Regions from separate parts of the Hoeflea prorocentri genome, predicted to be linked through region 2. Evidence: riboswitches for the same ligand, from Rfam matches in the RefSeq annotation. Region 2 holds a riboswitch; each other region holds the start of a gene.
What was found. A riboswitch is a leader RNA that binds a small molecule or an ion and turns the genes downstream of it on or off. The one in region 2 is predicted to bind thiamine pyrophosphate.
Positions count from the first base shown of each region.

Region 1: another riboswitch for thiamine pyrophosphate. It lies ahead of thiD (bifunctional hydroxymethylpyrimidine kinase/phosphomethylpyrimidine kinase); the one in region 2 lies ahead of thiO (glycine oxidase ThiO).
Region 3: another riboswitch for thiamine pyrophosphate. It lies ahead of thiB (thiamine ABC transporter substrate binding subunit); the one in region 2 lies ahead of thiO (glycine oxidase ThiO).

Region 1 covers NZ_JAPJZI010000002.1:127,200-130,469, reverse strand. The annotation lists gene OQ273_RS22215 (alpha-2-macroglobulin family protein) at 1-1,451, opposite strand, end outside; TPP riboswitch at 1,567-1,656, shown strand; gene thiD (bifunctional hydroxymethylpyrimidine kinase/phosphomethylpyrimidine kinase) at 1,652-2,494, shown strand; gene OQ273_RS22205 (Ldh family oxidoreductase) at 2,491-3,270, opposite strand, start outside.
Region 2 covers NZ_JAPJZI010000001.1:2,178,536-2,181,805, reverse strand. The annotation lists gene OQ273_RS10320 (serine hydrolase domain-containing protein) at 1-360, opposite strand, end outside; gene OQ273_RS10315 (ferredoxin--NADP reductase) at 450-1,223, opposite strand; TPP riboswitch at 1,546-1,662, shown strand; gene thiO (glycine oxidase ThiO) at 1,785-2,762, shown strand; gene thiS (sulfur carrier protein ThiS) at 2,773-2,970, shown strand; gene OQ273_RS10300 (thiazole synthase) at 2,972-3,270, shown strand, end outside.
Region 3 covers NZ_JAPJZI010000002.1:189,385-192,654, reverse strand. The annotation lists gene OQ273_RS22480 (ABC-F family ATP-binding cassette domain-containing protein) at 1-644, opposite strand, end outside; gene OQ273_RS22475 (thiamine diphosphokinase) at 648-1,301, opposite strand; TPP riboswitch at 1,366-1,475, shown strand; gene thiB (thiamine ABC transporter substrate binding subunit) at 1,511-2,527, shown strand; gene thiP (thiamine/thiamine pyrophosphate ABC transporter permease) at 2,535-3,270, shown strand, end outside.

The sequences.
Region 1 (3,270 bases), on a different contig from region 2:
CATTGGGTGGCGCGGCTTTGCCAATTATCGAGACGTTCACCCGCGACACGCGCCGTTATCACGTAGACACCCGGCTTACGCTCCGGCAGCGCCTCGTCGACCGGGAAGCTCGTTATCGTTTCGCGGTTAAGTTCGTTTCCGGTCTCCAGCGTGCCCTGCCAGACCTTCTCTCCGAGTTCGTCGCGGATCGTGTCCTCGTCATAGGCGTCGAGTTGGCGCAGGAACCGTGACTTGGCCATGACGGGCGCAAGCGAGCGGTCACCGATGCGGTAAAGTTCAAGCTCCACCGCGTCCGCATTGATGCTGACCACCGGAACCCCCTTGCGCCCGGCGCCCGGAAGAACGAACCGGTCGCCATCAAACCGCACGCTCGGCGAGCGGTCGCGCACATAGGCGCTGATGGTCACCGGCGCCTCGAGAATCTCGCCGATTTCCGCCGGCAGTCCGGACCGCAGGGTCAGCCGGTAGGTTTTGCCGTGTTCGAGGCCGCCGGCGCAGATTTCCTGACCCTTGGCCGTCACGTCACCGGCCGCACGTCCATCAATGCTCACATAGGACGCGTAGTCGACGCCGGTCGGCATCAAGGGGTCGGAAAAGCGCACGCAAAGCCGCGCTGTGGCGCTATCGGCATCAACCGTATGCTCAACGACGCGGAAGCCCTTTCTCGAACGCAGGTCCTGAAAATCAGCCCGCACACGCGGCGAATCCACCAGCGCAAGGCTCTCCTTGTAGGCCTCAAGCGCGGGCCGGAACTGCTGCCGAACCTCAAGCGCCTTGGCGAGCAGATCAAGCGCCTGAGCCCGCTGCGGCGCCGTGCGCGACAGCTCATAGGCATTCAGCGCCGCTGACGATGCGGTGCGCTGCATGGAATAGTCATTCTGACTGCCGGCATAGAGCGTATTGAGCGCCGCGTGGGAAAGGTTCAGCCAGAGATCGACATCGCCCGGATCGATGCCTATCGCGCGGCCAAACGCATCAACCGCGAAAGCCGGATCGCCGGCTGCAAGCGCGTTCCGACCCGCCGCAACAGTGGCCGCCAGACCGGTTTCCCCGTCGCGCCGCGCCGTCAGCTCCGATTTCTTCTGAGACGCTTCCGTGTAAAGGCCCCGGCCAAGGAAAGAAAGATCGGAAGGCGCGCCAAGGTCAGCGCCGTCGGTCCCTGTGACAACCTTGCCCGCGACTGCGCCTTCAAAGGGCTCAAGCCGATTGAAATCGGATTTCAGGAAACACCACTGCGCCTTGGTGTTGAAAGTGAAAGCACGGCAATCGCCGTCGGAAAGACAGATGGATTTGCACTCATCCAGCGTCACATCCTTTTCGGCCCGCAAATCGAACCCGTAATAGTCGGCATTATCGACCGTCTCGATCCGGCGTGTATCCGACGCCAGCGCGGTTCCCGCGACCGCGATGCCGGCAATAAGAACGGCAATGGTTCCAAGGCGCTTGAACATCTCACTCTCCCATCAAGGATGTTCTGCAACCAACGCAGGAAACTGCGAAGATTTCAAGACAGGCGAACGAAGAAAGCCCTTCTTCCTTGACATCGCGGCCGCGGCAGGGTGGATTGAAATGGAACCGGGGTGCCGCAAGGCTGAGATCAAACCCGTTGAACCTGCTTCGGATAATGCCGGCGAAGGGAGTTGAACCGCCCATGACTGTTGCGAATATTCTGGCTATTGCCGGCTCCGATCCGTCCGGCGGCGCCGGCATCCAGGCCGACCTGAAGACAATTCAGGCCAATGGCGGCTACGGCATGGCCGTCATCACGGCGCTCACGGCCCAGAACACAAAGGGCGTTTCCGGCATTCACGAGGTTCCCGCCGCTTTCGTCGAACAGCAAATCATGACCATCCTCAAGGATATCCGTATCGACGCGATCAAGATCGGCATGCTGGCAAAAGCCGACATCATCCGCGCGGTCGCCGGATGTCTCGACCACCTGACCGGCGTGCCGGTTGTCCTTGATCCTGTTTGTGTCGCCACAAGCGGTGCGAGATTGATTGCCCCTGACGCCATCGACGCAATGAAAACAGAGCTTTTGCCGAAGGCAGACATTCTGACGCCGAATATCCCGGAGGCCGGAGAACTTTTGAACCGCATCGCGCCGCGAGACCGGAACGACATGGAGCAAGCGGCAAAACGGCTTTTGAAACTCGGGCCAAACGCGGTGTTGCTGAAAGGCGGCCATCTCAAGGGAAACATCTGCAGCGATGTTCTCGCCGGCTCGGAAGGTCTTTCCTGGTTCGAAGACGCACGGATCGCCACGCCAAACACCCACGGAACCGGCTGCACCCTGTCGTCCGCAATTGCAACGCAGCTTCCGGTCAAGACAGCCCTGTCGGAAGCCGTGGGCGCGGCCCGGGACTATCTTCGCGGCGCAATCATGCACGGCCATATGCTATCCGTCGGCCGAGGCCATGGCCCGGTTTGTCACGGTTGGCGGCAGCGACAGTCAGGAGACACGCATGACGCCGCAAGCACTGAAGATGCCTAATCTGCCGTAAGCGCACGAAGGCGCTCGATCGCGCGGTCATCGACTTCAATTCCGCCGCAGAGCGTGTGTGCCCTGTTTTCAGCCTTGGCGAGGCCCGGTATATGAACGCCGTAATCCTTCCCGAGGCGCTGGATCTGCACGCTCATCCGCTTGGGAAAATCCGGATCGATTACGGCCGGATCAATCGCAAGAACAAACAGGCCCGATGCCGGGCACTGATCACCTTCAAACACGGACGGCGCATCGAGCGACCAGTTGGCGCCGGTCAGACCTGCCGCCAGAACCTCTACCATCAGCGCCATATTCGCGCCCCGCGAACCACCATAGGAAAGCAGCGTGCCCATAAGCGCAGCCTTAGGGTCCGTCGTCGGCTTGCCGTCCCTGTCGAGAGCCCAGCCGGCGGGGATTGCCTCGCCCCGTTCGGCAGCCTCGCGAATATTAACATAGGCCGTGGCGCTGGAGGATTGATCGATTAACAAAGGCGGCCCGTCAGCCTGTGGTGTCGAAAACGCCATCGGATTGGTGCAAAAGACCGGCTTGGTCGAGCCGGACCCGGCGAGCAGCGGCGGTCCGTTGGTGGCGGCAAGACAGACCAGACCGGCATTCGAAAGCCGCAATGCATAGGTGCCGAGCGAACCGCACGTCGTCGCGTTGTTCTGCAGCACGGCGCACATGCCGAGCTCCTTTGCCCGCGACACCAGACGGTCAATGACCATATCGAAACCCGTCTGCGGCAGGCCGCCCTTGCCGTCGATACGGATCATAGTCGGAGCCGG
Region 2 (3,270 bases):
TCCGACAAGGGATTTCACCATGGAAAACGAGTTGAAGCGCGTATCCGGACCTGCGGCGGTGTCGTAGAATTCCGACCGCAGATCACCGCCTTGCCACACAAGCAGGGCCCGTCCGCCATTGTCCGTAAACAATGCCGTGGCCCGCTCGCTTGGCGGTGTGGTCTCGCCTTGAAGCAGGATCGGGGTTTGTACACCCTTCACAACCAAGTGGGATCCCGCCGACGGCCAACGATCTGACGGATAGCCCTCGGCGGCGAGGCGGGGAAGATAGGGTGCAGACGCATAAGCCGCTGCGAGGGCGGCGAACAATGCGGCGGCAAAGGCTAGGATGAACCGGTGTTTTCGTCGCAGGGCAGGCATGGGGGGCTTGTGCGGTTTCTGAACGGGCCGCGCAAGCATCTACAGAAATTTGTCCGCCTTGTGGCCGCCCTGCCTTATCCGTGGCTCGCTTACTTTTCCACGAAGGCCTTTTCGATCAGGAAGCTTCCGGCATTGGCGCGCGTCCCTTCCGTAAAACCGCGTGCTTCAAAGAAAGACCGCGTGTCTTCAAGCATTTGCGGACCGCCGCACAAAATGACCCGGTCGTTGTCCTTGTCGATCTGTGGAAGGCCGATATCGTCGAACAGCTTGCCGCTTTCCATCAGCTCGGTGATGCGCCCGTTGTGGACATATGGCTCACGGGTCACCGTCGGGTAGTAGGTCAATTGCTCGCGCACCATATCGCCGAAATACTCGTTGGCCGGCAGTTCCCCGGCAATGTAATCGGAATAGGCCAGGTCCTTGATGAAACGCACACCGTGAACGAGGACAATCTTCTCGAACGACTCATAGACGGTCGGGTCCTTGATGAGGCTGAGGAACGGCGCGAGGCCTGTTCCGGTTCCCAGAAGATAGAGATTTTTGCCGGGCAGCAGGTGGTCGGTGACCAGGGTGCCCGTCGGTTTGGTGCCGACGAGAATGGATTGCCCTTCTTTCAGATGCTGCAGCCGTGAAGTCAGCGGTCCGTCCGGCACCTTGATGCTGAAGAATTCCAGATTTTCCTCATGGTTTGCACTGGCCATGGAATAGGCACGCAACAGGGGGCGTCCGTCCACTTCAAGCCCCAGCATGGTGAATTCGCCATTGCGGAAACGAAACCCTGCGTCGCGGGTTGTCTTGAAACTGAAAAGCGTATCGTTCCAGTGATGAACCGAAAGAACGGTTTCTTCATTGAAAGTCTTCATGTCGTCTCCAAGCGGTCTTTCCGCGTCGTTGTGCGGCACAAACATGCCCTGCTCGATGTTGGCCCCTTGAGGAAGGCATCCTTGCTGCACAGGGCACTGGTTTCTATGACGAAAATGATTTGAAGCGCGGGCAAAGTCGAGCATCGCTTATTCTAAGTCTCGGTGAATTTGCGGAATGGATTTCCATTGTTTCGGCTGCACGGGCCGCACTGCAACCCGATCACGGCTCGGCCGGCTCTTAAGGCTGCCACCACGTGATACGCCTGATCCGGAAAGCGGCAACTGTGCGCTTGACAATGCGGCCTTGCCTTGGTCTTCTTTGGTCATTCACCAGGGGAGTCCCGGCAAGGGGCTGAGAGACTGCTGGCAATCGCGGCGCAGTGACCCTTTGAACCTGATCCAGTTCACGCTGGCGTAGGGACGGTACAAGCGCTTCGGGGCCTGCACCCTGTTTTTTGGAAGCGTTTTCAGCAATCCGCAACCTGCGTCTCTGGATCGTCCGAAAAGGTCGATGGAGGCACCAATGTTATATTTTCGAAACCGGACACGATCCCGGCCGTCATGCCTGGAGTGCCGGTTGTGAGGATACTGGTCAAAGGCGCAGGCGTGGCAGGCCTGACGGCGGCTTGGGAACTTTGCCGGCGCGGCGCGTCGGTCACGGTGATCGACACACGCGACAGGGTGGGCGGCGCAGCCTCCTGGTTTGCCGGCGGGATGCTTGCGCCCTGGTGCGAGGCGGAGACGGCCGGGCAAGGTGTCGTTGATTTTGGCGGCACGGCTCCGCAATGGTGGAGCGAAGCACTTCCCGGGCACGTATCAACCAACGGCACCCTTGTGGTCGCACGGGTACGGGATCGCGCCGAGCTTGGACACTTTGCCGGGCGTTCCAGCGGCCATCAAAGGATAGACGCGACATCCATTGCCCGGCTGGAACCCGACCTGGCGGAGCGCTTTGCAGACGGTTTGTACTTTCCTGATGAGGCGCACCTGGACCCGCGAGCGGCGATGCAGGAGCTGCAAAGACAGCTGACCGATGCGGGTTGCATATTTCACCTCGGCAGCATTGTGCCGCCCGAGGATAATTACGACCGGATTGTCGACTGCACCGGGCTCAACTGTAGCCACACGGATCTGCGCGGCGTGCGTGGTGAAATGCTGCTGCTGCGCGTCGATGGCCTGATACTGTCCCGACCGGTCCGACTTCTGCATCCGCGCATCCCGGTCTATGTCGTCCCGCGCGGTAATGGCCTCTTTATGATCGGCGCTACCATGATCGAAAGCGCATCGGCAGGGCCTGCGACTGCGCGATCCGTGATGGAATTGCTCAACGCGGCCTATGCCTTGCATCCGGCATTCGGCGAAGCCGTCATCGAGGAGATTGGTGTCGGTGTGCGTCCTGCTTTCCCCGACAACTTCCCGCGCGTAACCCGAAACGGCGAAACAATCAGCATAAACGGTTTTTACCGCCATGGTTTTCTTCTGGCGCCGGCGATGGCCGCGCGGGCCGCCGGTCTGGCCTTGACCGGGAGGGCAGCCTGACATGGAAACGATCGACATCGTGATCAATGGCCAGCCGGTCAAAGCCAATGCGCGACGGTTGGATGTGCTGCTCAGCGAATTTTCTTATGAAGGCGATTGGCTGGCAACAGCCGTCAATGGCGAACTGATCCGGCGTGAAGAGCGCGTCTCATTCGTTTTGAGTGACGGCGACCGGGTCGAAATTCTCTCACCCATGCAGGGAGGCTGATATGTTTGAAGTTTACGGCGTAAAGCTCTCGTCCCGCTTCATTCTCGGCACGGCGCGCTATCCGTCGCCGGATGTGTTGGCCGACGCTGTCCGGGCTGGCGGCGCTGCCGCAGTGACTGTGTCCCTGCGGCGCGAAACGGTCTCCGCTTCGCCGGCGGGTGACTCCGGAGGCGGCTTCTGGTCGCTGATCAAGGCTTTGAATGTTCCGGTTCTGCCGAATACAGCCGGCTGTCACAGCATCAAGGAGGCGGTCACGACAGCCCATATGGCGCGCGAGATTTTCGGCACACCCTGGGTCAA
Region 3 (3,270 bases), on a different contig from region 2:
TCTTCCTCCAGCACCTGGTCGCGCCAGGCCTCAAAGGCGCCAAATCCTTCGTCGAGACGGCGGGTTTGACCCCGGTCCAGCCAAACGGTTGCGCGGGACACATTTTCAAGGAACCGCCGGTCGTGGGAGATCAATACCAATGCGCTGCGGCTTCGCTTCAACTCTCCCTCGAGCCATTCGATCGCCGGAAGGTCGAGATGATTGGTCGGCTCATCCAGCAAGAGAATATCCGGCTCGGGAGCGAGCACCCGGGCAAGAGCGGCACGGCGCGCCTCGCCGCCGGAAAGCCTTTGAGGATCTTCATCGCCGGAGAGCCCGAGATGTTCCAGCAGATAGCTGACACGATGCGGATCGTCACCTGGCCCAAGGCCGGCTTCGGCATAGTCTCGCACGCTCTTGAACACGTCAAAATCCGGCGCCTGTTCCAGATAGCGGACCGTTGCGGAAGGATGCCTGAACACCTCGCCCGATTGCGGCTCGACCATGCCGGCGGCAATCTTCATTAATGTCGACTTGCCCGATCCGTTGCGGCCGACAAGGCAAATACGATCTCCGGGAAGAATCTGCAGATTCGCGCCGGCCAGCAGCGGCGTACCGCCGAAGGTCAGCTCAATCCCGTCGAGTTTGAGGATCGGCGGCGCCATGCTTCAGGTGCCTGACAGATCGAATGGCCGGGCAAGCAGCAGTGCAGTGCCCGAGCCAAGGCGAACCGATACCGGCCCCTCGGTAACATTGGAGATCGTGCGCGAAGATCCGAACGGCAGATGGAACTCTTTCAGCGGATAGCGCACCCCCTCTACATCAAGTGAAGAGACATCGGAAAAGTTGAGGATCGAGAACATCGAGGCTGGCGGCAGGTCGATTGTCTGGCTGCCCGGACCAAGCGTCCAACCTTCTTCAACGCCGGATGTCAGCAGCACATCGGTGCCTTCCGATTTCAACCGGCAGGCCAGAGCCATATGGAAGAAGGCATGATCGCTGCGCTCACCGCCGAGCGCGCCGGCCAGAATGATCCTGTTGGCGCCGAGCGCGAGTGCCTCGTCAACGGCGATTTCGCCGTCGGTGGCATTCTTTTCCGCCGGAAAGTCCTTTCGCGGCGTTCCAGGCCAGTTTTGCTGCAGGGATGCGGGCGAGGAATCAAAATCACCGACCCACAATTCCGGTTGCACTGAAAGGTCGTGGGCATGAAACATGCCGCCATCGGCGGCGATCACCCGTGCGCCGTCAATCTGGCCGCGCAGACGCGCCGTCTTCTCAAGGCTGCCGCCCAGCAGGATCAAAAATGTCGTCTTCTGCGTCATTGACCGATGCACATAGCAGCTTTTGCCGCACTTGCCAGCGCCGATAAGCCGGACTATGACGGTTCTTGCTCTAACGGGGTGCCGACCGCGGCTGCGGTTTGCTGAGAGGCTGAAAGCCAACCCGAAGAACCTGATCCGGCTTGTACCGGCGGAGGGATTAGACGCATCAAAGCGCCTTTTTCCCGCAAACACAGATGAAGGAGGCGCATATGCCCGTAAAGACCCGTATTTTGTCCGCAGCCTTGTCACTCGCGGCCGGCCTGGTCCTCGCACCAGCGGCCATGGCGAACGACCGCGAATTGACCGTCTACACTTATGACAGTTTCGTTGCCGAATGGGGACCGGGGCCGGTGGTCAAGAAGGCCTTTGAAGAAAACTGCAACTGCACACTCAACTGGGTCGGCATTGCCGACGGCGTTGCCCTGCTCAACCGGCTCAAGCTTGAAGGCGAAGGCACAAAAGCCGACATCGTGCTCGGCCTCGATACCAACCTTGTCACCGAAGCCAAGGAAACCGGCCTCTTCGAGCCCAGCGGTATCGATCAATCGAATGTCGATGTGCCGGGCAGCTGGTCCGACGATGTCTTTGTTCCCTATGACTTCGGTTATTTTGCCGTCGTCTACGATACCGAAGCGATCGAAACGCCGCCCGCAAGCCTGAAGGCGCTTGTCGAAGGCGATCCGGCGCTCAAGATCGCCATCCAGGACCCGCGCACCTCGACACCGGGGCTCGGCCTGCTTTTGTGGATGAAATCGGTCTATGGAGACGACGCGCCCAAGGCGTGGGAGACATTCAAAGACCGTGTTTTGACGGTTACGCCGGGCTGGTCGGAAGCCTATGGCCTCTTCACCAACGGCGAAGTGCCGATGGTCCTGTCCTATACGACGTCGCCCGCCTACCACATGATCGCGGAGGAAAGCGACCGCTATCAGGCGGCCCGTTTCAACGAGGGGCACTACATGCAGATCGAGGTGGCCGGTCTGGTCAAATCGTCACAGCAAAAAGACCTGGCCCGTGAATTCCTTGCATTCATGACCGGACCCGGTTTCCAGAACGCCATTCCGACAACCAACTGGATGTATCCGGCAGGCAAACTGTCCGAGCCTCTTCCCGCTGCATTTGAGGAACTGGTGAAGCCGGGAAAGACGCTGCTCTTTTCTTCCGAGGAAGTCTCGCAAAACCGCAAGGCCTGGGTCGATGAATGGCTCGCCGTCATGAGCGACTGACCGAACCATGCTGGGCAGGCGGCAAACGGTCACCGGGATAGGCGCAGGCATATTCGTGCTTTGCGTCATGGCCGGAGTGATCGGCGCCGCCGTACTGGCTCTTATGGGCGCTGCCGCGACCTTCGAAACCACGGGCAGCGCCCTGTTTAGCAGCTATATCTGGAAGGTCACCCAATTCACGCTTCTTCAGGCATGCCTGTCGACTGTGCTGTCCGTCGGCCTGGCAATCCCGCTGGCCCGCGCCCTTGCCCGCCGACAAAGCTTTCCCGGTCGCCGCTGGCTGGTGCGTCTGCTGGCCGTGCCAATCGGCCTTCCACCCATCGTTGCGGCACTTGGCATCATCGAGATCTGGGGCCGGCAGGGCATTATCAACTCGGCGCTGCTGTCTGCCGGCATGTCCGAGCCGGTATCGATCTACGGGCTAGCCGGCATATTGATTGCCCATGTCTTTTTCAACATGCCGCTCGCAACACGCCTGCTTCTTGCCCAGCTCGACCGTGTGCCGCCGGAATACTGGCGCAATGCCAGCCAGCTTGGCCTTGGTTCCTGGACGGTTTTTCGGCTGATAGAGTGGCCTTTCATGCGCAGCAACCTTGCGCCGGTTTGCGGCCTTATCTTCATGCTTTGTGTCACCAGCTTTACCTTGGTGCTGCTGCTCGGCGGCGGACCGGCCGCCACCACCATCGAAGTGGCGATCTATCAGGCGCTGCGGTTTGATTTCGATCCGCAACGCGCCGTCGCAC